One region of the Rhodococcus sp. OK302 genome, then DNA from elsewhere that is predicted to be linked to it. Evidence: riboswitches for the same ligand, from Rfam matches in the RefSeq annotation. Region 1 holds a riboswitch; each other region holds the start of a gene.
The links. Region 1 has a riboswitch for cobalamin ahead of BDB13_RS15165 (magnesium chelatase subunit D family protein). Riboswitches for the same ligand answer to the same signal wherever they lie in the genome.
Positions count from the first base shown of each region.

Region 2: another riboswitch for cobalamin. It lies ahead of BDB13_RS07120 (CbtB domain-containing protein); the one in region 1 lies ahead of BDB13_RS15165 (magnesium chelatase subunit D family protein).
Region 3: another riboswitch for cobalamin. It lies ahead of BDB13_RS12935 (ABC transporter substrate-binding protein); the one in region 1 lies ahead of BDB13_RS15165 (magnesium chelatase subunit D family protein).

Region 1 covers NZ_NPJZ01000001.1:3,294,742-3,304,687, reverse strand. Annotated here, with positions in the region: gene cobA (uroporphyrinogen-III C-methyltransferase) at 1-430, opposite strand, end outside; gene BDB13_RS15180 (cobalamin biosynthesis protein) at 427-828, opposite strand; gene BDB13_RS15175 (cobyrinate a,c-diamide synthase) at 806-2,182, opposite strand; gene cobO (cob(I)yrinic acid a,c-diamide adenosyltransferase) at 2,176-2,790, opposite strand; gene BDB13_RS15165 (magnesium chelatase subunit D family protein) at 2,813-4,759, opposite strand; adenosylcobalamin (AdoCbl) riboswitch at 4,769-4,924, opposite strand; gene BDB13_RS15160 (GNAT family N-acetyltransferase) at 5,048-5,524, opposite strand; gene mqo (malate dehydrogenase (quinone)) at 5,536-7,074, opposite strand; gene BDB13_RS15150 (alpha/beta hydrolase) at 7,221-8,249, shown strand; gene mtr (mycothione reductase) at 8,246-9,622, shown strand; gene BDB13_RS15140 (alpha/beta hydrolase) at 9,691-9,946, opposite strand, start outside.
Region 2 covers NZ_NPJZ01000001.1:1,561,114-1,571,059, reverse strand. Annotated here, with positions in the region: gene BDB13_RS07155 (MlaD family protein) at 1-39, shown strand, start outside; gene BDB13_RS32840 (hypothetical protein) at 36-590, shown strand; gene BDB13_RS07145 (A/G-specific adenine glycosylase) at 679-1,560, shown strand; gene BDB13_RS07140 (response regulator transcription factor) at 1,744-4,344, shown strand; gene BDB13_RS07135 (HIT family protein) at 4,373-4,798, shown strand; gene BDB13_RS07130 (alpha/beta fold hydrolase) at 4,783-5,526, opposite strand; gene BDB13_RS07125 (antibiotic biosynthesis monooxygenase family protein) at 5,571-5,879, shown strand; cobalamin riboswitch at 5,933-6,073, shown strand; gene BDB13_RS07120 (CbtB domain-containing protein) at 6,098-6,292, shown strand; gene BDB13_RS07115 (CbtA family protein) at 6,283-7,035, shown strand; gene BDB13_RS07110 (flavin-containing monooxygenase) at 7,097-8,923, opposite strand; gene BDB13_RS07105 (MarR family winged helix-turn-helix transcriptional regulator) at 9,022-9,477, opposite strand; gene BDB13_RS07100 (MFS transporter) at 9,593-9,946, shown strand, end outside.
Region 3 covers NZ_NPJZ01000001.1:2,817,547-2,827,492, forward strand. Annotated here, with positions in the region: gene BDB13_RS12925 (SDR family oxidoreductase) at 1-1, opposite strand, end outside; gene BDB13_RS12930 (MMPL family transporter) at 52-2,172, opposite strand; cobalamin riboswitch at 2,270-2,442, shown strand; gene BDB13_RS12935 (ABC transporter substrate-binding protein) at 2,560-3,570, shown strand; gene BDB13_RS12940 (FecCD family ABC transporter permease) at 3,567-4,607, shown strand; gene BDB13_RS12945 (ABC transporter ATP-binding protein) at 4,625-5,395, shown strand; gene BDB13_RS12950 ((2Fe-2S)-binding protein) at 5,392-6,162, shown strand; gene BDB13_RS12955 (error-prone DNA polymerase) at 6,285-9,599, shown strand; gene BDB13_RS12960 (rhodanese-like domain-containing protein) at 9,704-9,946, shown strand, end outside.

The DNA.
Region 1 (9,946 bases):
GATCGCCGCCGGCAAGGATGCCGATGCTCATGCCGTCGTACTCGGCGCTGGCAGGCGTGACAGCCGTACCGTGCTTCGCGTTGTCCGCGCGCACACAGAAGACTCGACGACGCTCTGCCTCGGCGACGATCGCCGCGTTGGTCTCCGGTTCATCCGTCGACGCAATCGCGTACCAGGCACCCTCGAGGTCACCATCCTGGTACGGACGCTCGTCGACCGTGATCTGGCCGGCCGTCGCCATACCCTCGATTGCCGGTGTGACCGCACGGCTGATGACGTGCACGCGGGCGCCCGAGCTGATCAGCAAGCCGAGTCGGCGCTGGGCGACCGTCCCGCCGCCGAACACGACAACGCGTCGATCGGTCAGGTTGAGTCCGACCAGGTAGTTGGTCTCGTCTGCGGTGGGCTCGCTCACTCGCACTCCATTCATTTCTGGATCGTTGTACACGCTGGTAGAACTTTACGGGCAGCAGCCACGGTCACCGTATTGGTGGATGTCTTGCCGACGACCAACGGTCCGTGATCGGCAGCGAGGATCGCGGCGGCTTCCGCCACACTCGCCACACCCACCGCATTCTCGACTCGTCGCGACGGCGACGGAACATTCACCGCGACCAGACTTTCCGATTCGAATGCGACCACCGGTACCGCCAGCTGGTCAGCTGCCGTAGTGAGCGCCGACGAAGACGCCTTTGCAGTAATGGTGGCCAGAGCCGCAATCATCTCGCCCGCTGTCACCGCTCGCACTGCGTCGACAATGTCAGTGGCGGTGGCCGCAGTGGTAAATCCGACGCCGACGTACACCTCACCCACGGGCTGCGTCGACAAACCGTGCGATCGATGTCGGCTGACCCGCCGGATGTGTATGCAGATAGGAGGCATGCACACCGCCGCGAACAAAGCCCTCACGCTTGGTTCCGCCGTCCCAGGGCCGCCAACCCCAGGCACCTACGTGCCCGTCCGCCGATTCCGAAACCAGCGACGTTCGATGGAACTCGTGCCCGGCAACCCTGGATCCCGCTTCGAATAGGCTCGAATCCCCCAGTGCCACAGCTTCTCGGTATCCGAGAGTCAGTTTCTTGCCGAACTGCGCGTCGACGCCGATCACACCGGCCATCTCGTGTCCGTCGAGACTGCGCGCGAGGTAAAGGAGGCCGGCGCACTCGGCGTGAATCGGGGCACCGCCACCGGCGAGGTCTCGAACCTGCTGCAGCAAAACGGTATTGGATGCCAGATCAACGGCATGTTCTTCGGGAAATCCGCCGGGTAGAACCAATGCCGCCGCGCCGGAGGGCAATTCGTCCTCGAGAGGATCGAAGACCTGCACGTCGGCGCCCGCCGCGACGAGCAGTTCCCGATGCTCGGCATATCCGAAGGTGAAGGCCGGCCCGCCGGCCATCGCAACCACAGGCCTCGAAGCGCGATGGTCCCCCACTTCCACGGCAGGGTCCCAGGAGGCTTCGCTGACCGTCGAGGTAGCCAAAGTACGCACGGCATCAAGATCGACGTGCGTTGCAATCAACTCCGACATCGCATCGACTGCCGCGACCGCTGCCGCTCCGTGTTCGGCCGCCGGAATCAATCCGAGGTGGCGGGACGGTACTTCCAACTCCGCCAGGCGCGGAACAACACCGAGAACCGGGATCCCGACCTTGTCGCACGCGTGTCGCAACACCTGCTCATGACGGGCACTGCCGACGCGGTTGAGAATCACTCCCCCGATGCGCACACTCGCGTCGTAGGTCGCGAAGCCGTGCAGCACCGCAGCGAGGCTTTGACTGTGGCCGCGGGCGTCGATCACGAGGACAACCGGTGCGCCGAGAATCGAGGCAACCTGCGCCGTCGATCCCTCGGCCGACGCCTGCGCGTTGGCTTCGTCGATCTTGCCGTCGAACAGACCCATGACACCTTCGACGACTGCGATGTCGCAACCGGCGGTGCCGTGGTTGTAGAGCGGCCCGACGCGATCCGTCCCCACCAGCACGGTGTCGAGATTACGTCCCGGACGCCCCGCGGCCAGTCCGTGATAGCCGGGGTCGATGTAGTCTGGCCCCACTTTGAACGGCGCGACGCTGCTACCCGAACTGCGAAGAGCACCGATCAATCCCGTTGCCACCGTGGTCTTTCCGCTCCCTGACGCGGGGGCGGCAATCACGACGGCGGGAGTAGAAGAGCTCACCATTCGATGCCCCGCTGGCCTTTCCGGCCCGCGTCCATGGGGTGCTTGATCTTGGTCATCTCGGTGACAAGATCGGCCGCTTCGATCAAGGCCTGCGGAGCGTCACGTCCGGTGATGACAACGTGCTGATTACCCGGTCGGTCACGCAGAGTCTGCACAACCTCGTCGACGTCGACCCATCCCCATTTGAGAGGGTAGGTGAACTCGTCGAGTACGTAGAAGCGATGTTCCTCGTTGGCAAGGCGACGGGCGATCTCCTTCCACCCCTCGGCAGCAGCGGTGGCGTGATCTTCTTCGCTACCCGCCTTTCGGGTCCAGGACCAGCCTTCGCCCATCTTGTGCCACTGCACCGGACCGCCGACGCCGGTCTCGTCGTGCAGGTTTCCGAGCGCACGGAACGCAGCTTCCTCGCCGACCTTCCACTTCGCGCTCTTCACGAACTGGAAGACGCCGATGTCGAAACCTTGGTTCCAGGCGCGCAGCGCCATACCGAACGCTGCGGTGGACTTGCCTTTGCCCGGTCCGGTGTGGACTGCCAGCACCGGCGCGTTACGACGCTGACGTGTAGTCAAGCCGTCGTCGGGAACTGATTCGGGAACGCCCTTGGGCATGGTGATCTCCTGGGGGGAAACGTTAGGCGGCGGCGCGGACGACGCCCGCGACCTGCTGCGCTGACAATTCGGCAAGGCGGACGCATCCGCCGCGTAGTTCTCGGGCCAGTTCGGCGGCCAATCCCAAACGGACAAGCCCGGTTTCGCAATCCACGACGATGGACGCCACCGAGGCATCGGCCAACAGATGCGCAGCAACTCTGGCACGGTGCAGTGCGTCCTTGCCGCCGGTAGCGCGGCCGTCGGTGAGTGCGACTACCAGTGCGCGGCGCTGCGGATCCCGAAGCCGTTCACGCAGAACAACTTCCCGGGCCCGCAGGAACCCTTCTGCCAGTGGCGATTTACCGCCCGTGCGCATGGATTGCAGCCGACGAACAGCGATATCCACCGAGGACGTCGGCGGCAGAACGATTTCTGCCTCGCGCCCGCGCACCGTAATCACGGCAACCTTGTCGCGGCGCTGGTACGCGTCACGAAGAAGGGAAACCACCGCCCCCGTGACAGCAGACAGGCGATCACGCGCCGCCATCGAACCCGATGCGTCGACAACAAAGACGATCAGATTGCCTTCTCGCCCTTCACGAATCGCGCCCCGCAGATCCGTCGGCGCCAGCCGAAGCCGTCCCGTAGTGCGGCCGCGAGCAACCTGGGATCCCGCAGCCGCAAAGACCGTGCTTGTCAGGTGCAGTCCGTGGCCGCGATCGGAAGTGGACCGCACGACGCGTCCACGCGAAGACTCGGACCGCGAACGGCGTCCGGGCGCACCTTCGCCCACACCGGGAACTTCGAGGAGTTTGGTGGCAAATTGGCTGCTCGGTGGAGCAGACGGTCGGTCGGCGGCGCGCACTCCCCCGCCCGGACCGTCAGGATCCTCCGGACCGTCATCGTCAGGTCCGTCATCGGGGCCAGAATCATTCGGGCCACCGTCTTCAGGGCTACCATCTTCGGGGTTTTCGGGAGACTCAGGCTCACCAGCGCGCGCATCGTCGTCTGCCTGCTGCTGCGCATCTTGGTCGGCCTGCCTCAGCGCGTCGTCCAACTGCTGCTGATCGAGGCCCGGCTCATCGAACGGGTCGCGTCGACGACGGTGTGGCAGAGTCAATTCCGCGGCAATCTGCACGTCTTCTTCGGTCACCTCGGTGTCCCCGCGCCACGCGGCATGGGCAGTAGCGGTGCGAGCGAGAACCAGATCGGCACGCATACCGTCGACGTCGAAAGATGCGCAGAGTGACGCAATTCTGCGTAGCTCACGGTTACTCAACTCCACGGAATCCAATTGCCCACGTGCCGCAAGAATTTCGGCCGCCAGTTCCTGATCGGCCGGCGCGTAGCGGGCCGCAAAAGCCTGCGGGTCGCGTTCGTAGTCGAGGCGGCGACGCACAACGTCCATGCGCACATCGACATCCCGAGAAGCTGCCACATCCACTGCGAGACCGAAACGATCCAACAACTGTGGACGCAGTTCTCCCTCTTCGGGATTCATGGTTCCCACGAGAACGAACTTCGCTGCATGCGAGTGCGAGATTCCGTCACGTTCGATGTGCACCCGGCCCATTGCCGCAGCGTCGAGGAGAACATCCACCAGATGATCGTGGAGCAAGTTCACTTCGTCGACGTACAGAACACCCTGATGGGCTGCGGCCAGCAACCCGGGCTGGAAAGCTCGTTCACCGTCGCGAAGAACCTTCTCGAGGTCGATCGAGCCGATCACCCGATCTTCCGTCGCACCGACGGGAAGTTCCACCAGCCGCGCGGGACGGCTGACACCGGCATCGTCGACCGCCGGCAGCAGCGCCGTCAAAGCGCGCACCACCGTGGACTTGGCCGTACCTTTTTCGCCGCGAACCAGCACCCCGCCGATTCCCGGGTGCACCGCACACAGGATCAACGCCAGCCTCAATTGGTCCTGGCCTACAACGGCGCTGAACGGAAAACCCGCTACCGCGCTCTGATCATCTTCTACACGCACGTCGACATCCCTCCACCTCTCGGTTTCCTCGCCGAGAACTTGGCTTATCCGAATGTCGCGGCAACCTGGCTGAGATCTCGTTTCGCAGATGAGATCTTTCACAGTGGCGGGACCGCGCCTGAATCGAACAGGACTTCCCCGCGAGCATTCGGTATCGAAAAAACCCTAGTCGGCTCACTTTTCAGCGAGCCGACCAGGGTCAATTGTCGCGGCGCGACCAGGGTCAATTGTCGCGGCGCGACCAGGGTCAATTGTCGCGGCGCGACCAGAGTCAATTGTCTTACAGAACTAGCTGGCGACTACAAACGCTTCGCCGCCGCCACGACGCATCGGCGTGTGGGGAATTCCGTCTTCGAGGAACTCTTCGCCGTCCGTCTTGAAGCCGTGCTTGCTGTACATCTCGACCAGATAGGTCTGGGCGTTGATGCGACACGGTGCCTCGCCGACCTCGGCGAGCGCTGCCTGCAGCAATCGCGTCGTGTGACCTTCGCCACGAGCCGAACGAGAAGTGCAGAGTCGTCCGATTCGGAAGCTCTTCTTGCCGTCGTCGTGCTCTTCGAGAAGACGAAGGGTGCACACCACTTGGCCGTCCTGCTCGAGCCAGAAATGGCGCGTCTCTGTCAGCAGGTCTCGCCCGTCCAGCTCGGGATACGGGCAAGCCTGCTCGACGACAAAGACCTCCACTCGAAGCTTCAGCAACTCGTAAAACGTCTTGTTGTCGAGATCGAGTGCCCACGAACGTTTGAGTGCTGCTGTTGCCGTCATGGACTCGACTATCACACAGCTGCTGCGGTATCCGCGACCGGAGAAGCCCCGGTTGCGGCGGCCGAATCGAGCTCGAGCACCTTCGAAGACCAATCCCACACCTGGTCGAACAGGCCCTCGTTGTCGGCGAGCTTAACGCCGATGGACGGGATCATCTCGCGAAGCTTGCCCTTCCAGCCCTGGAATTCGGTCGGGAAGCAGCGCTCGAGGACGTCGAGCATGGCCGGAACAGCCGTCGACGCACCCGGGGATGCGCCGAGCAGGCCGGCGATCGATCCGTCTTCGGCGGCCACGACGGCAGTACCGAATTCGAGGACGCCGCCCTTGCCCTTGGCCCGGCGGATCACCTGGACACGCTGGCCCGCGGTGATGAGCTCCCAGTCCTGAGCCTGTGCCTTGGGGGCAAACTCACGCAGGTCGACGATACGGCCGGCTTCGCTCTTGGTGAGCTCGCTGACGAGGTACTTGACCAGGCCGAGTTCGCTGACGCCGACGCCGAGCATCGAGAGGATGTTGTTGGGCTTGACCGAACCCGGCAGGTCCGTGACGCGACCCTGCTTGAGGAACTTGGGTGACCAGCCGGCGTACGGTCCGAACATCAGTCCCGGCTTGTTGCCGATGACGCGCGTGTCGAGGTGCGGAACCGACATGGGCGGAGCGCCGACAGCGGCCTTGCCGTACACCTTCGCGCTGTGCTGCGCGATGAGTTCGGGGTTGGTGCAACGCAGGAACGCACCGCTGACCGGGAAGCCGCCGAAGCCCTTGGCTTCCTTGATGCCCGACTTCTGCAGCAGGTGCAGAGCGCCACCGCCGGCACCGACGAATACGAATCGTGTACGGACGACGCGCTTTTCACCGGTACGCGTGTTGGTGACCTTGACTGTCCACGTCTTGTCGGAGTTCTGCGTCAGGTTGGTGACCTCGTGGCCGAAGTACATCATGCCGCCGGTCTTGCCGATATGGCCGACGAGCTGCTTTGTGAGCGCTCCGAAATCGACGTCGGTACCGTCCTGGCTCCAGTTGAGAGCAATGGGGTCCGAGAAGTCGCGGCCCTTGGACATCAGCGGCAGACGCTTGGTGAACTCGGCCGGATCGTCGATGTACTCCATGCCGCGGAACAGGGTATTGCCGGCAAGTGCGTCGTAGCGGGCACGCAGGTACTTGGCGTTGGCCTCACCGTGGACAAAACTCACGTGTGCGACGGGATTGATGAATTCCTTGGGCTGCGTCAGGATGCCCTGCTCAACCGCGTGCGCCCAGAACTGGCGGGACACCTGGAACTGCTCGTTGACGTTGACGGCCTTCTTGATGTCGACCGTGCCGTCCGGGTTCTCGGGGGTGTAGTTGAGCTCGCAGAGCGCGGAGTGACCGGTTCCTGCGTTGTTCCACGGGTCGCTGCTCTCGGCTGCGACGGCATCGAGGCGCTCGAAGGTCGAGATCGACCAATCGGGCTGCAACTGGCGCAACAGGGCGCCCAGCGTCGCACTCATGATGCCTGCGCCCACGAGCACTACATCCGTCTTCGTCTCTACCGCGTTCTGATTCGACACTGGAGAATCGACTTCCTTGTCATTTGCCGTGCGCGCATCCGCCTGCTGTGTTACGCCGAACAGGTTACCTGGGCGTAAGTGCGCCGTTAACCACACCCAATTGTGCGCTACAACGCGGACGTGAAACGACGATTAGATTGTGATCTGTGACTACATGGGTTCCAGACGTCCTCGGAGACGGATATCAGCAGCTGACCATTCCTCTCGGAACCGATCCGGACGGTGAAGGTGAGGTGGATGCCACACTCGTCCGCTATCAACCGCCAGGCGACGCCGCCCGCGCAACCCGTGCAGTTCTGTATATACACGGGTTCACCGATTACTTCTTCCAGAAACATCTGGCGGAGCACTTCGCTGCGCAGGGTTACGCGTTCTTCGCGCTGGATCTGCGCAAGTGCGGGCGATCGCTGAAACCGGGCCACACCGCCCACTACGTGTCGGATCTCGCGTTGTACGACGCGGAACTCAACGAGGCACTGCGCATCGTCAATGCCGAAACCGACGGCAGTGAACTGCTGCTGATGGCTCACTCGACCGGCGGATTGATCGCGCCGTTGTGGCTGGACCGACTCCAGCGCAGGCCTGGCGGAACCGCCGGACTCGGCATCGCCGGCATCGTGCTCAACAGCCCGTGGTTCGACCTCCAGGGCCCGCCGATGGTTCGATCCGTCGGCACGGCGGCCATCGATGCAGTGGGCCGAGTGTCCGCGAAGACCGTCATTCCCGGTACCGGATTGCCGACGTACGGCTCGAGCCTGCACGTCTCCGCCAACGGCGAGTGGGACTACAACCTGGACTGGAAACCCCTATCCGGTTGCCCCATCACGTTCGGCTGGATGCGAGCAGTTCGTGCCGGACACGCGCAACTGCATCGCGGCCTCGATATCGGAGTGCCCGCCCTGGTCCTGCGCTCCAAGAAGTCACAATTCGCCAAGTCCTACAACCCGAGCGTCGACATCGCGGATTCGGTCCTCGACGTGCGGCAGATCGCGCGGTGGGCCGGCTGCCTGGGCGACCGCACTACCATCGTTCCTATCGACGGCGCGCGCCATGACGTCTTTCTCTCCACCGAGAAGCCTCTGGCCGCAGCTTTTTCCGAACTGGATCTGTGGCTGGAGTGGCTCGAAGGCCACCTCGCCGCAGACGCTGACATCACACAGGAGACTGCGCAGTGACGCATTACGACCTTGCCATCATCGGCAGTGGTTCCGGAAACTCGTTGCCCGACGAGCGTTTCGACGGCAAGAAGATCGCCATCCTCGAAGAAGGCACCTTCGGCGGCACGTGCCTCAACGTCGGGTGCATCCCGACCAAGATGTTCGTCTACGCCGCCGAGGTTGCCAACACCATCTCGCATGCCGAGAAGTTCGGTGTCGACGCCACCCTGGACGGCGTCCGCTGGTCGGACATCGTCAAGCGCGTTTTCGGGCGCATCGATCCCATCTCCGCCGGCGGTGAGCGTTACCGCAGCGAGGATCTCCCCAACACCACCGTCTACCGCGGCCACGCCACCTTCACCGGTCCGAAGACCATCGACACCGGTACGGGCGAAACAATCACGGCAGATCAGGTAGTCATCGCGGCCGGGTCGCGCCCGATCATTCCCGCGGAGATCTCCGCGAGCGGTGTGAAGTACTACACCAACGAAGACATCATGCGTCTGCCGGAACTTCCCGAGCATCTTGTGATCGTCGGCTCCGGATTCATCGCTACCGAATTTGCACACGTGTTCTCCGCGTTGGGTTCTCGCGTCTCTATCATCGGCCGCAGTGGGCGGCTGCTGCGTCATCTGGACGACGAGATCTCGGAGCGTTTCACCGAACTCGCGACAAAGAAGTGGGATGTCCACCTCGGCTCGCCGATGCAATCCGTCAAGGCTGACGGCGACAACATCGCCGTCGAGCTGGACAACGGCACAGTCGTTTCCGGCGACGTCCTCCTGGTTGCGGTGGGCCGCAAGCCCAATGGCGATCTTCTCGGCCTCGACAAGGCCGGCATCGAACTCGACGACAAGGGTTCCATCGTCGTCGACGAGTACCAGCGCACCAGCGTTGAAGGCGTCTACGCGCTCGGTGACGTCTCATCGCCGTATCAGCTCAAGCACGTCGCCAACCACGAGATGCGGGTCGTTCAGCACAACCTGCTGCAGGACGCCTGGAACGACACCTCCGGGCTACGCAGCACCGATCATCGCTTCGTTCCCGCCGCCGTCTTCACCGACCCCCAGATCGCCGACGTCGGCATGACGGAGAAACAGGCCCGCGACGCCGGCCTCGACATCACCGTCAAGGTCCAGGCCTACGGCGACGTCGCCTACGGCTGGGCGATGGAAGATCAAGAAGGCATCTGCAAGGTCATCGCGGAGCGCGGGACCGGACGTCTCCTCGGCGCCCATGTCATGGGCACCCAGGCGCCCACTGTCATCCAGCCGCTCATCCAGGCCATGAGCTTCGGACTCTCCGCTCAGGACATGGCCCGCGGCCAGTACTGGATCCACCCGGCTCTGGCCGAGGTTGTCGAGAACGCACTGCTCGGACTCGATATCTGATCGGCTTTTCGACAGATAAAGGCGGGCACTCCATTAAGGAGTGCCCGCCTTTGTCGTCTGTCAGATGTTCACCAGGAACTGGTGCGAAGCACGATCTCCGTCGCAAGTTCTGCCGGAGCCGACTTCACGATGTCGTCCACACCGGGCACTTCTGCCACCCGGAAATCGGAGTACACGAACCGGCCGCTGGCGTCCGCAAGTGCACGTCCGGCGCTACCCACAACAATCGTGGTCGGCACCTCGACCGGAGGAACTCCAACAACGTCACTGGCCGCCGGATGACCACGATCCACCGAAATCAGACTCGCAAACCGTCCGAACTGA
Region 2 (9,946 bases), 1.7 Mb from region 1:
AACTCATTTGCCGCACTACTAGTACAAGGAACACATTGAGCGATCTCACGAAGTCCGATGTCACAAAGTCCGATGACGACGAATCCCAGGCGCCAGCACCCACAGTCCCGAAACGGCGCTTCGGGAGGAACACTCTGCTGGCCGTCGTCGGCGCTCTGGTTGTGGTCTCGGCCCTCGGCTGGGGTGGATACACCACGTGGCAACACTCACTCGACGACGAAGCCCGCACCACCGCGCTGGAACGTGGGCGACAATTCGCGACAGATCTTGCAACGTACAACTTCCAGAACCTCGATCAGAATCTGTCCGTCGTACGGGAAAACTCGGTTGGCGAGTTCGCCGGCCAGTACGCCCAGGTCGCTGCCAACCTCCAAGACATGATCGTTCAGTATCAGGCCACGTCGTCGGCGCAGATCATTTCCGCGGGGCTGGCCGACAGCGATCGTGACAGTGCCGAGGTCCTGGTCTTCCTTGATCAGACCATCACCAACACCAATTCACCTGACCCTCGCATCGATCGCAACCGTATGCAGCTCTCGCTCGTTCGCGAAGACGGGAAATGGAAGCTGAGCAACGTCCAACTGCTCTGATACGCGTCGGCACCTGCCGGTACAGTGACGCCGAACGTCGATGCCAGGTCGATGCGGAGATCAAATTCCCGGGAGTGTGTCAGTCAAGGTGGCAGTCGAGTCTTCTGTCCTGCTGAAATGGTATGCGGCGACGGCAAGAGATCTTCCGTGGCGACGCGAAGGCGTCAGTGCCTGGCAGATTCTGATGAGCGAGATCATGCTCCAGCAGACGCCGGTGGTCCGGGTCGCCCCCATCTGGGAAGAGTGGGTGCAGCGGTGGCCGGTCCCCTCGGCGATGGCTGCGTCGAGCCAAGCGGAGGTACTACGTGCCTGGGGAAAGCTCGGGTATCCGCGGCGCGCGCTTCGACTGCACGAATGCGCGGGCGTCCTCGCTACCCACCATGGGGATGCGGTTCCAACTGACGTCGACACCTTGCTGACGCTGCCGGGAATCGGCTCGTACACTGCTCGCGCGGTGGCATGTTTTGCCTACGGGCAGCGAGTTCCCGTCGTGGACACCAATGTTCGACGCGTAGTTGCCCGCGCAGTTCACGGTATCGCTGAACCGGGAAATCCCTCGAACACAAGAGATCTGGCCGATGTGGCCGAGTTGCTACCGCGGACGCGGGAGCGGGCTGCCACGTACTCTGCCGCGCTGATGGAACTCGGCGCCTTGATCTGCACGGCTCGGGCACCCAGCTGTGACGATTGCCCGCTGCCGAACTGTGCCTGGGTGGCGGCCGGAAAACCCGCTCACACCGGGCCGCCGAAGAAGGTGCAGAAATTTGCCGGAACCGATCGTCAGGTTCGCGGCAAGTTGATGGCGGTGCTGCGTGAGTGTCACCGTCCGGTCGAGCGTGCGCAGTTGGACATCGTGTGGCCCACCGACCCTGGTCAGCGCGATCGCGCGTTGCATTCCCTGCTGGTCGACGGATTGGTCGAACAGACGGACGATGGTTTGTTCGCATTGGCCGGCGAGGGCAACGCCTGAGACTGCATCGGTCGGCCAATCTATTGTGGCGGATATTTCCCAGTAAAAATGCCCTAAATCGGACATATTTGATGCGTACCGACTACGATTCCCCAAGCAACCGGATTGTTCCGATATTTCCCGATATGACTAGTCGGATTAGGTAGGGCCTTCCGAATACAAGAAAACAAAGGGAATACACGGATGTTGGGGCGGGACGGGGAGTTGACGGCGAACATGCCCGAACGTCGATCCCTCTCCGAGTTGCTCCCCCGCCAAAGCCTCTTTGCGACATTGGATCGTCGAACCGCACTGACGATCGTGCGCGCACCGGCTGGATACGGCAAATCTGCGCTCCTGGCATCCTGGCTCCACACGCGTAGCACGTCCGGACGCCTACCCGTCTGGGTTGCCGCCCCCCATCCCAGTTCTAGCACCGCGGATTACTGGTCGATGGTCCTCCGCCAATGCAGTCAGTCGGGTATCGCAATTTCGGCCACACCCGCCGATTCGTATACAGATCTCCTCGCAGCGCTGGCCGAGTCAGACAGATCCGTACAACTCGTGTTGATCCGTCCGGATCGGATTCCGAACGCCGAGTTGGAAAGCCAACTGATCGAACTTGTATCTCGATGCCACCACCTGGATCTCGTCGTAACACTGTCGGGCCTGACACTTTTCCCCGAGCCCTATCTCCTCGACATCGATCACACACTGATCGGTGCTGACGACCTGCTGTTCAGCATCGAAGACACCCGAATGCTCTTCGGCCTCTCCGACACAACTCTGCTTCCCGGCGAAGCCGAGCAGATCACCGCGACGACGGGCGGACTGCCCGCCCTGGTGCGATCAGTCGTTTCAGTCGTCAAAGCCCTTCCGCAACAAGACCGTCGAGGGGATCTTCTCGAACTGAACCTGCAACGCGCCATCAACAAATACATACACGAGAAAATCCTCGCCGATTCCGAAATCGCCGACCATCGCGAGTTCATCGTGACGTGCGCGACGGCACGAACCCTTGACGTGGATACCGCACGCCATCTGTTCGAGTCAGGCGAATCTCGCGAGCACATTCGCGGGCGCCTCCTCCTCCTGGAGACCGTCGGCACTTTCTCCCGAATTGAAACCGAGACCGAGGAAACGTGGGAACTTGCTCCAGCAGTTCGACGTTCGATCCTCGCACTGCAAGCGCAGTCCGGAATTGATCCAGCACAACAGATGTCGCTGCTCGCGCACTACCGACTCGATTCCGGACGCCACGCGTCGGCACTGAAGTACGCCGTCGAAGCACATGATTGGCAACTCGTCGTCCACATTATCGAACATCATTGGGTCACGATGATCTCCGACAACTTGGAAACCATTCGCTCTGCACTGCAAAGGCTTCCGGAAAAAGCCGTCGGAAAGAACGTTGCCGTCAAAGCGGGACGCAACCTCTACACCATGCACATGACCAAAAATGTCAGCCTCGTCGATACGCTCCCTACCTCTCCGGAAGAACTTCGGGCACTCGGCGCCGGAGATAGCGCAAAAGACGCACTCAGCGTCGGCTGCGTGCAATCGATCATGTTGCGCATAGCCGGCGAATACGAGCAGGCAGCCGAAACAACCCGTCGCCTATCGCAATTGAGCCGAAGCGCTCTCGAGAACAATCCTGACGACGTGACCGCGCAACTCCCGATCATGCACCTGCAATGGGGAATCACATTTCAGTTGAACGGAAGGTTCGCAGAGTCGACTATCGAGATGCGAACGGCCTACCGGGGAGGCCAATCGCAGGGAGCCGACTATATCGCCATCAACGCTGCCGGAAGTGCTGCAATGAACTGGGCGATAGTCGGCGAACCCCTGCAATCGCAGCGATGGACCCAACTCGAGTACCGGCATCCGGATGCTCACGACAGGCTCCGATCGATGGTCAAGGTATCCGGATTGGTCGCCCGCACGCTTGCATCGCTCGACACTCTCGACTTTGCTGCGGCAGACGAAGCCCTCACTGCGCTGGGTCACGCGGCCGAGAGGGAAGAACTGTGGGCATTTGTCATCTACGCCCATTGCCAATACGCGCTGGCTCGTCGGGACACATTCTCCGCACTGTCCTTGTTACACAGCGCGGTTGACGCACATCAGAAGCACCTGAAACCAGGTTCGTTTGCCGGCCCACTGATGCGTTCGACCGAAATCGATCTCACTCTTGCTCTCGGGGACGGAAACAAAGCGTCGGCGCTGGCCGCCGAGATCGACGACCCGGCAGACAATCCGTGGACCCTGACGTCTGTTGCCCGACTCCGCCAGAAGACGGGACAGAACGAAGCCGCAGTGGCACTGTGCCACCAATTCGATTGGGCCGGTGAATCATACCCGCGCGCACAGATGGAAACACTCCTCGTTCAGGCCGTCGCACATTGCCAGTTGGGTGAACACCGGCGAGCCGCAGAGGCCTGGTCCAAAGCGTGCAGCATCGCAGATCAGACCGGCAATCTGCGGTCGTTCTCGACCATTGCCCGGCCCGACATCGATCAGCTCGAATCCCTGGCGGAAACCAATTCCAGCGCACTCGCACAGTTCTTGAAAGTGATTCCAGCCGAAGCTTTTCCACAATCGTTGCAGATCGTCACATTGACCGAACGTGAACGCACCGTCCTCTCACTGATCGACGACGGACTGAGTTCGGCGGCAATGGCCGACAAACTCTTCGTATCCGTTAATACGATCAAGACCCAGCTGCGCACGATGTATCGCAAACTCGGTGCGCACAATCGAAAGGAAGCCCTCACCCGGGCACGGGAACTTCGACTGCTCTGAATCGGTCGACCGGATACATTCTGTAGGCATGAACACCGATACCTGCATCTTCTGCAACATCGTCGGAGCCGCCCAACCGGCGATCCGGATCCTCGAAACCGAGACCGTGCTGGCCTTCCTCGATGCACGACCGGTCAGTCGCGGGCACACGCTCGTAGTCCCCAAGCGCCATGCGACAAACCTGGACGAACTCGAAAACCACGAGGGCGCTGAGATGTTCCGCGTCGGGACGCTGGTAGCCGGAGCACTGCGTCGATGCGATATCGCGGCGGACGGAGTCAATTTTCTGGTCAACGACGGACGCGCGGCTGGGCAGACGGTCTTCCATTCCCACCTACACGTCGTCCCGCGGCACCTCGGAGACAAAGCGAAGTTCGCCGCGGGCCTGCTGGCCCGGCGAGCTGTCGAACTCGAGCAGGCAGGAGAGTCGATCCGCAGTCAGCTCGCTCTCTGAGCTATCAAGAATTCCGTCACGACGTCCCGATAACTCTGCGGTTGATCGTCGTGGACCAAGTGTCCGGCGTCAGCAATGCGTACGTACTGCGTTCCCGGACGCTGCGCCATCTCACGCATCTGACCGTCCGGTGTAATTGTGTACTCGCCCTCGATAAGCAAGGTCGGCGCAGTCACCGCAGCCCACTGGTCCCAGAAATGGCGCGTTCCCCATTCCTCGGAGATATCCCGGAATGTGGAGACGTCACCGTGGAGGTACCAACCGTCGTCGCGACGGGTGAATGAATCCAGAAAGTATTGTCCGGCAACCGGACCGAAAAACTCCTTTGCCGCATCCTCGGTAGCAAAAGGCTGAGGCCACGCCGATACCATCTGCGCCCAGTTCTCCGCGGTGCGTCCGCGGAAGTCGGGTGCCATGTCTTCGAGGACCAACGCCCGTACCTTTTCCGGATGTGCCGCTGCAAAACACCAGGCGTGGAGAGCGCCCATCGAGTGCCCGATCACGATCATCGGCTCGTCGATTCCCGCTACTGCCGCCGCGACGTCCTCGACGAACGCCTCCGTCGTCAGCTCCTTCGGTGCAGGTCGACCGTGCCCGGCCGCGTCAAACGTGTAGACGTGTCCGAACTCGCGAATCCACGGCACGTGCCGGCGCCAGGTTCGTGCACTACCCATGAGGCCGTGCAACAAAAGAATCGGCTGACCCGTCCCACCTTCGTCATGCAACACGAGTGTCACCGTACGCGGTGAGCGCGCGCGGTAATGTCGGATACATGGCAGTCGTGAAGATCAATGCAATCGAAATTCCCGAGGGCGCCGGCCCCGAACTGGAGAAGCGCTTCGCAGCACGCGCATCCGCAGTGGAGAACTCTCCCGGTTTCCTCGGGTTCCAACTCCTCCGCCCCACCGCGGGCGAGAGCCGCTACTTCGTGGTGACGCAGTGGGAGACCGAGCAGGCGTTCGCCGACTGGCGCGACGGTCCGGCCCGCGCAGCGCACTCCGGTGAGCGCGCGAAGCCCGTCGCTTCGGGTGCGTCGCTGCTCGAATTCGAGGTAGTTCTGGACGTCCCAGCCAAGAGTTGAGTGACGATCGTGAAGGATTTCGCTCGCCTGGCGAACAAAATCCTTCACGATCAGACGCCATTCGCTGCTATGGTTCGCTTGTAAACGCGATGGTCCGACAGGAATCCGGTGAAAGCCCGGAGCGGTCGCGCCACTGTAATTCGAGGTGAACAACCTCGACAGCCAGACACTTCGGCCATCGCATGGACCTAGGGGACGCGAAATCCCAGGAGGCTTCGATGGCACTCGCTTATTCTCCCGACACGTCGATCGATTCGACTCGTCTCGCTTTCATCGCCGCAGCAATAGTTGTGCTCGCGATGCTGACTCTCTACGTGGTCGGATTCGACCAGGGCGCAATCTCGCGCACCGGCATGTACATGCATGAACTGATGCACGACGGACGCCACTTGATGGGCGTGCCGTGCCACTAGCCGACAATTTCACGAAGCTTCTGATTCGTGGCTTGTTGGCCGGTTTGATCGCGGGCATCCTTGCCGGCGGGGTTGCATACGTGCTGGGTGAACCGCACGTCAATGCCGCCATCGCGATCGAGGAAGCCAGCAGTGCCGGCGGACATACCCATGGCAGCGAAGAAGCACCCCTCGTTACTCGTGACGGTCAACGCGCCGGACTGTTTCTCGCCACATCATTGGCCGGATTGGCATTGGGCGCGATCTTCGCCGTAGTTGCCAACTACACCCGACGGATCACCTCGATGGCCGGGCCGTTGTTGGCAATAACCATCGCTACAGGCGGGTGGCTCGCTATCGAAGCCGTGCCCTTCTTCAAGTACCCGGCCAATCCTCCCGCTGTCGGCGATCCCGACACCATCAACCAGCGGACGCTGCTGTGGCTTGCCACCGTCATTCTGGGCTTGTTGGCCGTCACCGCTGCGGCAGCCGCCGCGAAAGCTGTTTCAGCTCATGAGTTCCTCAGTGTCCGGATCGCCGCTCCAGTTGCTGCGTTCTTGGTGATCGTCGCGATCGGTTACGTATCACTGCCCACGATCAACGAGGTCGGCGACGATTTTCCGGCAACTCTGCTGTGGGAGTTCCGATTGTCGTCGCTCGCTACGCAGGCGACGTTGTGGCTCGTTCTCGGATTGGCTTTCGCCTTCCTCACCGAGCGCGCCTCGAAGGAAGTCGAAATCGCGAAAAAGTTCGCTGTTCGCTGAAACTGCTGTGCGCCTTTATTAACCGCCCGCGGTTAATAAAGGCGCACAGCACAAGCAGGCGTCAGCTCAGATGATGCACTTCCTGCAAGCCGTACACCGGCGTCGGGATGCCCTCGTAACGCGCTTTGAGTTGAAGCGCGAGATACAGCGAATAGTGCCGCGACTGATGCAGATTACCTCCGTGGAACCAGAGAGCTTCCTGCTGCGTCGGCTTCCACATGTTGCGCTGCTCGCCTTCCCACGGGCCCGGGTCCTTGGTCGTGTCCGAGCCGAGGCCCCACACCTTGCCGACCTTGTCCGCAACATCTTGACCGATCAGATCGGCAACCCACCCGTTCATCGAGCCGTAACCGGTTGCGTACACCACGACATCGGCCGGCAGTTCCGTACCGTCTTCGAGAATGACACTGTCAGCGGTCAATTCACGAACATTCCCGTGTGCCAGCTTGATATCTCCGTTGGCAACCAACTCGGCTGCGCCGACGTCGATGTAGTAGCCCGAGCCGCGTCGTAGGTACTTCATGAACAGGCCCGAACCGTCGTCGCCCCAGTCGTGCTCGAAGCCGGCCTTCTCGAGCCTGTCGTAGAAGTCCTTGTCCCGCTCACGGATTGCGTCGTACACGGGAATCTGAAATTCGTGCATAATCCGGTACGGCAGTGATCCGAACGTGAGATCAGCTTTGTGTGTGGTCATTCCGGCAGCCAGTGCACGCTCCGAGTACAGATCACCCAAGCCCAAGTCCATCAACGAATCCGACTTCACGATGTGCGTCGAACTGCGCTGCACCATCGTGACGTCGACGCCGTTCTCCCACAGCGCCCCGCAGATGTCGTGTGCGGAGTTGTTCGCCCCGATGACCACAACCTTCTTGTCTACGTACTGATCCGGGCCGGGATGCTTGCTCGAGTGGTGCTGATCGCCGAGGAATGTGTCCTGCCCCGGGAACGTCGGAACGTTCGCCTTGCCGGACATCCCGGTCGCCATCACCAACTGTTTGGGCCGCAACGTCAACACTTCACCGTTTCGGTTGACGTTGACTGTCCATTCCTGCGCCTTCTCGTCGAACGACGCCGAGGTGCAGGTGGTGGAACTCCAGTACGGAACCTCCATGACCTTGGTGTACATCTCGAGCCAGTCGCCGATCTTGTCTTTGGGGGCGAATACCGGCCAATTGTCGGGAAACGGCATGTAGGGCAGGTGGTCGTACCAGACCGGATCGTGCAGGCACAGGGACTTGTAGCGTCCGCGCCACTGATCGCCGGGGCGTTCGTGACTGTCGATCACGACGGCCGGGACACCGAGCTGACGCATACGGGCGCCGAGCGCGATACCGCCCTGTCCGCCGCCGACGATCACGACGTAAGGCTGTGCGGTGTAACCGAGTTCGCGGTCTTCGATTTCCTTCTGCTCTGCCCAGGTCACGCGGTTGGGGTCGGCACCGTGCTTCGCCCCGCGGGGTCGACGGGTTCCTTTACCTTCTTCGTGGCCTTTGAGTTCCTGGAGAGACGTCAGCAATGTCCAGGCCTCATCACCCTTCAATCGAAGGTGTCCGTGGGCCCGGCCGGTTGCAGTCTCGAATTCGATCCAGGCAGAAATGACTCCGTCAGCTTCGTCCGGCGTCTCGGTGGTGCGAAATCCAGACGGATCGGTGTCGTCGAGACGCTCGGTGAGCATGTCGACAATCTGCTCACGTCCTTCGACGGTTTTGATGTTCCACGTGAACGTCACCAGGTCACGCCAGAAACTGTCGTAGGCGAATTTTTCTGCGACGCGTGCGATGTCGCGAGCTGCCAGTGCTGCTTCGAAATCTGCCAGCCAGGCGTCGACGCGATCCTGAGGTGTCACAGCCACTGTGGGTGAAACCGTGGAATCGATGGTTTGCGTCATCACTTCTCCTTCTCGGAATGTGATACACAGCACACCGCATCGCAGGCTCAGGTCACAAGCGTTGCAATCCGTTGCAATGCCGGAGGACCGAACTCCAACTACGTACGGGGCCAGGGCCGCCCGGCAAGCCTTTCGATGTCGGTATTGAAACGCTGCAGCCATGACGCAAAGGTGGCGACGTCCTCGGGATCCCAATCTTCCATTACCTGACCCAGGCCGACGATATTGTCGGCACGCTCGGCTTCGAGCTTGCGCGCCCCCTCGTCGGTGATCCGAAACTTGCGCGCCATTCCCCCCTCCGGGTCCGAAATACGTTCTACAAGTCCGGAATTCAACATCGATGATGTTTGACGACTCAGCGTCGACGTATCCAACCCGAAGGCGTCAGCGAGTTCACCGATGGACATCGGGCCGTCAATACTGATGCGACTCAACAACGTGTAGGCACTGCGGTCGAGATTGCTGCCGTCACGCTTGGATCGAGGGACCTGCATGGTCAGATATCGCCCCAGGAGCATGGTCTCGAATTCGATCAAATGCGTGGGCTTGTCCATGCCGGTCCTTCTGTCGATCCACTCTTTGCCCCCGTCCATACGGGATCCGGCCCGACGGTACCCCACCGGTATGTGCACACTACAAACGATATGTATGCTGCACATCTCTTGCATGATGCAACTCGTTCGCATCGTAAACGATTCTTTACTTTATACAAATAAGGAGAAGCGCGTGGAAAGTTCGACGCAACCCGACGTCCGCCCCGGCGGCCTCGTCGGAGTGCTCGCATTTGCGGGCATCGTCGCTGCGCTCATGCAGACGATCGTCGTGCCACTGATCGGGGATCTCCCCAAACTGTTCAACACATCGGCATCCAACGCGTCGTGGGTCATCACGGCCACATTGCTCGCAGGCGCAGTGGCAACACCGATCACCGGCCGACTCGGCGATCTGTACGGCAAACGAAAGATGATCCTGATCTGCTCGATTCCCCTGATTGCCGGATCAGTTGTCGCCGCTACGGCGTCG
Region 3 (9,946 bases), 480 kb from region 1:
TAGCCGACTAACTTACTCCAAAGTAAGTTAATCGGCTAGAGCGAAGCACGATCAGTGACCGATACCGACTTTTGCGTGAATTTTCTTCATCCACGCCGGTGCCCACCAGTTGGCATCGCCCATGAGCTTCACCAGGGATGGCACCAACAACATTCGGATGATGGTCGCGTCGACGATCAACGCCACGATCATGCCGACGCCGAGGAACTTCATCACGCCCAGTCCGGACATCGCGAAAGCACCTGTCACGACGATGAGAAGTAGTGCGGCGGCAGTCACGATCCGTCCCGTTCGCTCGGTGCCGAACTTGACTGCCTCCTCCGTCGTCGCGCCCGCGTTCTTGGCTTCGACCATGCGGGACATGAGGAAAACCTCGTAGTCCGTGGACAATCCGAAGACGACGGCCAGGATCAACACGACGAAGGTAGCTTCGAGTGGAGTTTGGCTGACCCCGAGCAGTTCGACGCCGTGCCCATCCTGGAATACGAACGTGAGTACACCGAAGGTGGTGGCCAAACTCAAAGCCGCCATGAGGACCGCCTTGATCGGCAACACCACTGATCCGAATGCCAGGAACAACAGGACCAGGGTTGAACCGACCATGATCAACATCATGACCGGCAACCAGTGCAGGACAGCATTATTGCCGTCGTCGACCATGGCTTGACCGCCGCCTACCAACAGTTCGGTGCCGTCCGGTGCGGGGATCGCCCGCAGGTCTGTGACAGCGCTGCTTTGAGACTGCGACGTGGAACCTTCGCTGTAGAACGCTTGGACCGCGACCAACTTGTTCGTGGTCGCGACGACGGTTGCCTGCCCGATGCCCTCGACCTGGCCCGCAGCTTCGGCGATTGCGGCGCCCTCTGCGGGTGTGAGAACGGTGTCGCCCTGCGCTTGCAGGATCAGCGTCGCACCGTTGCCGGTTTGCGGAAAATCGTTGACCAAGGTCTCCATGGCGACGCGGGCTGGGTCGTCGGCAGGAAGTGCGGTGAACGAGAGTTCGCCCAACCGCGCGCCCAGTAGCGGCGATGCCAGAACGAGCAGGACGGTGACGATCGTGACCGACACGGCCACTGGGCGTTTCATCACCCCGGTGACGACGCGTCCCCAGAACTTACGCGAACGTTCTTCTCCGCGTTGGGCTGCACCCTTGCGCCAGGTCCACGAATTGATGCGGTGGCCCAGAATGGCAAGCAGCGCAGGCACTGCGGTCAATGACAGGACAGCGGCGCTCAGGACCGCGGCAATGGCCCCGAATCCCAGTGAACGAATCACGGATTGGGGGAACACCAGCATGCCGCTGAACGCACAGATGAGAAGTAGACCCGAGAACATGACGGTACGGCCCGCAGTCAGAACGGTGCGGGTGGCAGCTGCGCCGGGTTCGGACCCGGATTCGAGCTCTTCACGGAACCTGCCGACAACAAACAGGCCGTAGTCGATGGCAAGTCCCAGTCCGAGGAGCGATGCCACGTTGATGGAGAACGAACTGACATCGGTGAAGTAGGTCAGAATCCGAAGAACAGCCAAGGCGCTCATCACGCTCAGGACGCCGACAAAAACCGGTACAGCCGCAGCGACGATGCCGCCGAAGATGAAGACCAACAACACCAGGGTTATCGGGATGGCGATGGCCTCAGCGACTACCAGATCCTTCTCCAGCGTGTTGTTGAAGGCGACACCGACCACGGTATTACCGGCGAATTGTGTCTGCGCACCTTCAACTTCGAGTGTCGGAAGGAGATCGGTGAAGGTTGCCGACGTGATCCCCGAGTCCGGTGCCAACGTGATGGCGACAGCCCCCATCGTCCCGTCGTGGGACAGAAGGTTCGGACGTGTTGCGGCGTCGGCGGTCCAATACGACTTCACCGACGCCGTCGATACTTCCGTCTTGAACTGATCGACGGCGGCCGTCACTGCCGGTCCGATGTCGTCGAGGGTCCGGCCGTCCGTCGGCGTGTAGATCGCGATGATGTCGGGTGTTTGGGGCCCGAGATTCGCCTCGATGATATCCGCGACTTTTGCGGAGTCGCTTCCCGGATCGATGAACCCGCCCTGGCTGAGTTTGCCGAACACTCCGAGACCCCAGACGCCGCTGATGAGCACGATGAGGATCGCGAGCGAGAGCACCCACCATTTTCGGTAGACGACGGTATGGGCCCAACGTGTCATTTCAACTCCGGTACTTACATTTTTCGGACATGGCCGTACCGACTGTAATGGTCCGGAATCCTGTTGCCTCAGGTTTCGTCGATGCGAGCCTTCCTGGATCCGCGTGACCCGGTTCGGATGCATCGTGCATACTGCTGTGAAGCACTTGTAAGCCACACGAGTGGGGGAAGCCGGTCCAAATCCGGCACTGACCCGCAACGGTAGGTCGAAAGTCTCGGTAGTTTCCGAGCGTCGACGAGTCCGATTACCCACCGTGCGGTGTGCGACATCCCATTCGTCGTGGTCTACGAAACGGAAGTCCAGCAGGAGTTCTGGCCCGCGGATCCACGCGGTGAAGAGTTCGCTGTCGGATTCTCATTCGTGGCTCTGAGCCCTTACGAGGTCCCCGTGTCACTGCAGATTTCCGCCTCCCGAGTTGCCGCCGCCTTGATCGCGGTTGCCCTGGTATCTACCGGCTGTTCGAAAGGCGAAGCGGCAGAAGGTTCCACTTCGGTCGAGTCTTTTGCGCAACCGATCACCGTCACCAATTGTGATCGAGAAGTCAGCTTCGATTCGCCTCCGCAACGCATCGTGTCCCTGAACGGCCATGTCACCGAGGCTCTCATCGAGATCGGTGCGGGTGACCGCATCGTCGGTCGGGCGTACAGCGACAACCCGCCCACCGCGGAGACTGCAGAACAGTTCAACAAGATTCCCAGTCTGTCCGACACCTTCCCGAGTGCGGAGCAGATCCTCGACGTGAATCCTGACTTCGTAGTGGGCGGAATGACTAGTGCCTTCAACGAGAAGCAGGGTCGATCACGGGATGCCTTCGCAGAGCACGGCATCAACACCTTCCTCTTCTCCGAATACTGCGGCACCGGATTCCCCGACATCGGACTCCTGGTGAACGACTACACCCAGCTCGGCCGCGTCTTGGGCGTCGAAGATTCCGCTCGCGCCGTGGCCGAGCAGATCAGTACCGGCCTCGACGAGGTCCGCGCTTCGGTCGATCATGCTGCGCCGGTGTCCTCCTTCTTCTACGACAGCGGCGAGGACGTCCCGACAACTGTCGGCGGCGTCGGCGTCGGCGAATTGGTAGCGGAGTACTCGGGTGTGACGAACATCTTCTCCGAAGGACCCAAGCCCTATTTCAAGACCACCTGGGAGACCGTTGCCGAACGCGCGCCCCAGGCCATCGTCATCATCGACTACGGCGACAAGACAGCCGATCAGAAGATCGACTTCCTGCGGTCCCAGCCGTTGATGGCAACGACACCGGCAGTGCAGCAGAACCGATTTGTCGTGGTACCTCTGGCGGATCTCTTCGAGAGTTCACGCCTGGTGCGTTCAGCGCAGACAATCGCCACGGCATTCCATCCGGGCGCTTCAACTGCAGGCTCTGACGCGGCACAGTGACTCGTTCGCGTGCCGGGTACGGCACTCTGCTCGTTGGCCTACTGATCGCACTGGCGGTGGCGCTGGGGCTGGCGGTGTCCTTCGGATCGGTCCGTATCCCAGTCGGTGATGTGTGGGCGATAGTTGGAGCACGCTTGGCGCCAGGAACTTTCGAGACCTGGTGGTCGGTAGCGAGGGAGTCGATCGTCATCGATTCCAGACTCCCGCGCGCGCTCACCGCAGCTGTCGTGGGTGCATCGTTGGCGATGTCGGGTGCAGTGGCTCAAGCCGTCACGCGTAACCCGCTCGCGGACCCCTACCTGCTGGGAGTGTCGTCCGGCGCCGGTTTCATGGTTGTGTTGGTGTCCGTGCTCGGAATCGGAGCCGGCGTACTCGGGGTTTTCACGATCCCGGCAGCGGCCTTCATCGGGGCGATGGCGCCGTTGTTCCTGGCCTTGTTGATCGGTGGGCGATACCCACAGCCGACGGCGATCATTCTGGTGGGTGTTGCACTCTCACAAATATTCTCGGCGCTCATCACTTTCTGCATTCTGGTTTTGGCAGACGATCAGCATGTGACCTCCGTGATGCACTGGTTGGCCGGCGGATTCGGTGACGCACGATGGTCGACGCTGATCTTCCCGACAGTTGCGCTCGTTGTCGTCGGAATAGCGCTGATGCTCAGCGCGCAATGGATGGACGTCCTGCAGACGGGTGACGACGGCGCCGCTGCTCTCGGTATGAACGTACGACGGTTTCGCGTGTTGTCGCTTCTCGCGGTGTCCGTGCTTGCCGGTGCCGCCGTGAGCGTCGCCGGCGGCATCGGCTTCATCGGATTGTTGATCCCGCATCTTGCCGGCTTTGTTGTAGGTACCAGAGCAATTCGTCTCCTCCCGGCAGCGGCACTGTTGGGGGCCGTTGCGATGGTCGCTGCAGACACAGTGGCTCGTTCGGTATCGGAATCGACGGAGGTGCCCGTGGGCGTCATCACCGCCTTGGTGGGTGCACCCATCTTCGTCTGGATGCTTTCTCGTCAGTATCGGAGGTTGGAACAGTGACGCTAGGGCTGGAGCCAGTGACGCTACTGGAACTCGTGGACACCCGAGCCCGCCTGGGTAACCGGGAGGTATTGCACGGCATCAGCTTCGAGGTTTCAGCGGGTGAAGTTCTCGGTCTGGTCGGACCGAACGGCAGTGGCAAGACCACGGCACTGCGCTGTTGTTACAACGCCCTGACTCCCAGCGGCGGGGCGGTGCTGATCGATCAGGTGGACGCAACGTCGCTCTCGCGCCGGGACATTGCTCGAACTGTATCGGCGAGTGTCCAGGAACCTGCTGTGTCCGGCGGGCTTTCGGTTCGCGAATCCGTAGCGCTCGGTAGGACACCGCATCGGAACTGGTTGGATCGGACCACGAGCCGCGATGCCGAGATCGTGGATCGCTGCATCGAACAGGTCGGCCTCGCGGCACTTTCCGGGCGCGATGTCGCCAGTCTCTCGGGCGGTGAAAGACAACGCGTGTCGATTGCCCGTGCGCTGGCGCAGGAACCCAAGATCCTGTTGCTCGACGAGCCGACCAACCACCTCGATCTACGGCATCAATTGATCGTGATGGAACTGCTCACCGAATTGGCGTCTCGAGGCTTGGCGATTGTGGTGACGATGCACGATCTACGGTTGGCTGTCGAGTACTGCGACAGACTGGCAGTCCTCGCCGATGGTGACGTGCGTGCGTGTGGGCCGACCGCCCTGGTACTGGAAGAATCGTTGTTGGCCGAGGTATTCGGGATCAAGGCTCGAGTGGAACAAGGTGTGCGTCCGCGGATGGAGATTGTGGGGTTGGCATGAGTGAGAAGATCGCTGAGATCTATGCGCGGATGGCGGCCGCTGTACCGTTCTTCGAGGGCCTCGACGCGTACCCGGAAACCGTTCCGGCAGAGTTGATGACGGATGCCGACTGGATGTCGGCACGCGTCGCTGATACTGCTCGGCGTTGGGGAAGCGACGACGACCGCGTCAACGGAACCCTGTGGTGGTATTCGGCCAGTTCCACGTTGGCCGGAATCCCTCTCGGGACGGGGTTGGTCACCGGGTTCGCAGCTGATCCGTCGTTGCGCGATGGTCGAATATTTTTGCGCGACAACGGATATCTTGGAGGATTTGCGGCAGGATCGGTCATCCCCATCTCTGCAAGTATCGGCGAGTTGGGTAGAGCGATGTACGGAGCTCTGGCCCCAGTCATCACGGTGTTGGCCGAGGTGTCCGGAGTCCGTGAGAATGCGCTGTGGGCAATCACCACCGACTCCATTGCCAACCGCAGCCTTGACGCGGCCGGAATGCGCCGGGAGCGCGGAAGTGCTTGCGCCACTGGATTGATCGACGTCCTACGCAGCGAAGGAGCACCTATTCCACGGCCTCGATTCGTCGACGTGGATCGGTCCGGAAATTCTGTACCGGTGGAGAATCCGTTGACGCTGGTGCCTTCGGGGCAGCGGAGGTTCACGCAACGGGCGTCGTGTTGCCTGATCTACGAGGTGCCGGGTGAGGGCAAGTGCACCAGTTGCCCGAAGCGTGCACCCGCAGATCGAGTGCGCGCCCTCACCGCTCTTGTTTGACGGACAGCAGGCAACCTGCCAGAATTGAGCGTATCGAACATAAGTTCGATACATGATGCGCCTTCCCTCCCAGCATCTCCGTAGATCGAGCATGTGGATCGAGTAATACGTGAGGCAAAGTTATGGGTTGGGGTAATGGACCGCCGACGTGGTCCGAGATGGAGCGGGTGCTCTCGGGGCGAGCCGGCCGGGTCGGCCAAATTCAACACGGCCGGGTTGAACATGAGGATTTGTTTCCGGGTGACGGAAGTGACAGTCCGGCCTGGTCACGCAAGCGCGGGGAGTACCGCGCGGGTGAGCTTGCCCCGGCAAGTGGCAGCACAGTGCCCTATGCCGAACTCCACGCCCATTCGGCCTTCAGTTTCCTCGACGGGGCGTCGCCTCCGGAAGAGTTGGTGGAAGAGGCGGTGCGGTTGGGTCTCGAAGCTATCGCTGTCACCGATCACGACGGGTTCTACGGAGTAGTGCGGTTTGCGGAGGCCGCCCGTGAATGGGGGATGCGGACGGTATTCGGGGCCGAGTTGTCCTTGGATTCGGTACCTCGTACCGGAACCCCTGATCCGGGCGGAACTCACCTGCTGGTGCTGGCGCGGGGGCAGGAAGGGTACCGGCGACTCTCCCGTGAGATTGCCGCCGCGCACTTGGCGGGCGGTGAGAAGGGGAAGTTGCAGTACAACGTCGATACCTTGACCGAAGCTGCCGGCGGGCACTGGCAGATTTTGACCGGTTGCCGGAAAGGTCATGTGCGGCAAGCGCTCACATTCGGTGGTCGAGAAGCTGCTGCAGAGGCGCTACGGGATCTGGTCGAGCGTTTCGGCGCCGAACGGGTATCGGTCGAGCTCACCCATCACGGGCTGGCCGAGGACGACGAGCGTAATGCCGTTCTTGTCGAGCTGGCGTGCGAGCAGGGCTTACGCACAGTGGCAACTACCGCTGCACATTTTGCGGCACCCGCTCGGCGAAGACTGGCGATGGCGATGGCCGCTGTCCGATCCCGGCAGAGCCTGGACGACGCAGCCGGATGGTTGGCTCCGACGGGCGGGGCACACCTACGTTCGGGTGAAGAGATGGCCGAACTGTTCTCGCTTTATCCCGAGGCTGTCAGTGGCGCAGCCGAGTTGGCGCGTGAGTGCGCCTTCGATCTCAAGCTCATCGCTCCGAAACTTCCGCCGTTCGATGTGCCGTCGGGCCACACCGAGGCGTCGTGGCTACGCGAATTGACTATGGAAGGTGCGTTGAAGCGCTATGGCGCTCCCGAGGTAGCGCCGAAGGCCTACAAGCAACTCGAACACGAACTGGCTGTCATAACGACCTTGAACTTTCCCGGATACTTTCTGGTTGTCCACGACATCGTCTCGTTCTGCAAGAACAATGACATTCTTTGTCAGGGAAGAGGTTCCGCGGCAAACTCTGCCGTGTGTTACGCCATCGGCATTACCAATGTCGACCCGGTGCGCAACGAATTGCTGTTCGAGCGGTTTCTGGCGCCCGAGCGTGACGGCCCGCCCGACATCGACGTGGATATCGAATCCGACCGTCGTGAAGAAGCTATCCAGCACGTGTACACCAAGTACGGCCGCGGCTATGCCGCGCAGGTTGCCAACGTCATCACTTATCGCGGCAAGTCGTCGGTGCGGGATATGGCTCGGGCACTGGGCTTTTCGCAAGGGCAGCAGGATGCGTGGAGTAAGCAGGTGGGTCGGTGGGGAGGTATCGACAAGAATGCCGAGACGGATATCCCGCGACCGGTTCTGGAATTGGCGGCGCAGATCGAAGGGTTTCCGCGCCACCTGGGCATCCACTCCGGCGGCATGGTCATCTGCGACAGACCCATCGCTGACGTCTGCCCGGTGGAATGGGCGCGAATGGCCAATCGCAGTGTCCTGCAGTGGGATAAAGATGATTGTGCCGCAGCAGGTTTGGTCAAGTTCGACCTCCTCGGGCTAGGAATGCTCTCAGCTCTGCACTACATGATGGATCTGGTGGCCGAACACAAAGGTGTCACAGTCGATTTGGCGCAACTCGACCTCTCGGAGACTGCCGTGTACGAGATGCTGCAGCGGGCAGATTCGGTGGGAGTGTTCCAAGTGGAATCACGGGCGCAAATGGCAACACTGCCGCGTCTCAAGCCCCGCAATTTCTACGATCTGGTAGTCGAGGTTGCGCTCATCCGCCCCGGTCCTATCCAGGGTGGATCAGTGCATCCGTACATCCGTCGACGCAACAAACGCGAACCCGTCACCTACGACCACCCGTCGCTCGAGAAGTCGCTGAAGCGGACGCTGGGTGTTCCGTTGTTTCAGGAACAGTTGATGCAGATGGCCGTCGACGTCGCGGGATTCACGCCGTCCGAGGCGGATCAACTGCGTCGGGCCATGGGATCGAAGCGGTCCAGTGAGAAGATGGAGCAACTGCGGGCGAGGCTGTATCAGGGAATGCGTGACCTCCACGGAATTGAGGACGCCGTAGCCGATCGCATCTACGAAAAGCTGCATGCCTTCGCCAATTTCGGCTTCCCGGAGAGTCATTCACAAAGTTTTGCCGCGTTGGTCTTCTACTCGTCGTGGTTCAAATTGCATCATCCGGCAGCCTTCTGTGCCGGACTGCTGCGAGCGCAGCCGATGGGTTTCTACTCACCGCAGTCGCTCGTTGCCGATGCGCGTCGGCATGGGGTGCCGGTACAGGGGGCCGACGTGAACATCAGTCTCGCCCACGCCACCGTCGAAGCGGAAGGACTCGAGGTGCGGTTGGGACTGGGAGAGGTACGCAATATCGGTGATGCGCTCGCGGCGAAAATCGTCGAGAAGCGCATCTCGGACGGTCCCTTCACCTCGTTTCTGGACCTGACCGGAAGGGTGGAACTCACTACGGCGCAAGCAGAATCGCTGGCAACAGCCGGTGCGCTCGCCAGCTTCGGGATTTCGCGTCGAGAAGCGTTGTGGGCTGCGGGCGCTGCGGCAGCGGAGCGTCCGGATCGTTTACCGGGAATCGGCGCTTCGGTTACGGCTCCCACCTTGCCCGGCATGAGCGACGTGGAATTGGCGTCGGCGGATGTGTGGGCGACCGGCGTTTCTCCCGGCACCTTCCCGACACAATTCCTTCGCAAGCAACTCGATGCCTTGGGGGTAGTACCGGCCAACGGTTTGCTCGACGTTCCGGACGGCGATCGAGTGCTGGTCGGGGGAGCGGTGACGCACCGCCAACGGCCGGCGACGGCGGGAGGTGTCACGTTCATCAACCTCGAGGACGAAACCGGGATGGTCAACGTGGTGTGTTCGGTGGGGCTGTGGGCGAGGTATCGAAAGCTCGCAAACACGTCGCCGGCTCTCCTGATTCGGGGAAAAGTTCAAAACGCCGAAGGTGCCGTCACGGTTGTGGCAGATCGGATGCAGCGGATGGATCTGCGAGTCGCCGCCACTTCTCGGGATTTTCGTTGAATCGAACTCTGTCGCGGGTCAGTCGTCCCGTCCGGCCTCTACCGCGCCGCGTACCGTTATGCCTGATACCGGCAACGGCACACAAGAAGGTAGGACAAAGAGCAATGTTGGAAGTCGACTTGAATGCACTGGAAGCGGCACTGGCGACGGGTGCGCCGTTGATCGATGTTCGGGAAGCCGACGAGTTCGCTCAGGTGCGTGTTCCCGGCGCGGTGCTGATCCCGATGAGCGAGTTCGTTGCGCGTCTGGGTGAGATTCCCGAAGCGGAAACCGTCTATGTGATCTGTGCGGTCGGCGGACGTAGTTTGCAGGTCGCCGAGTACTTGCAGGGCCGCGACATCAACGCT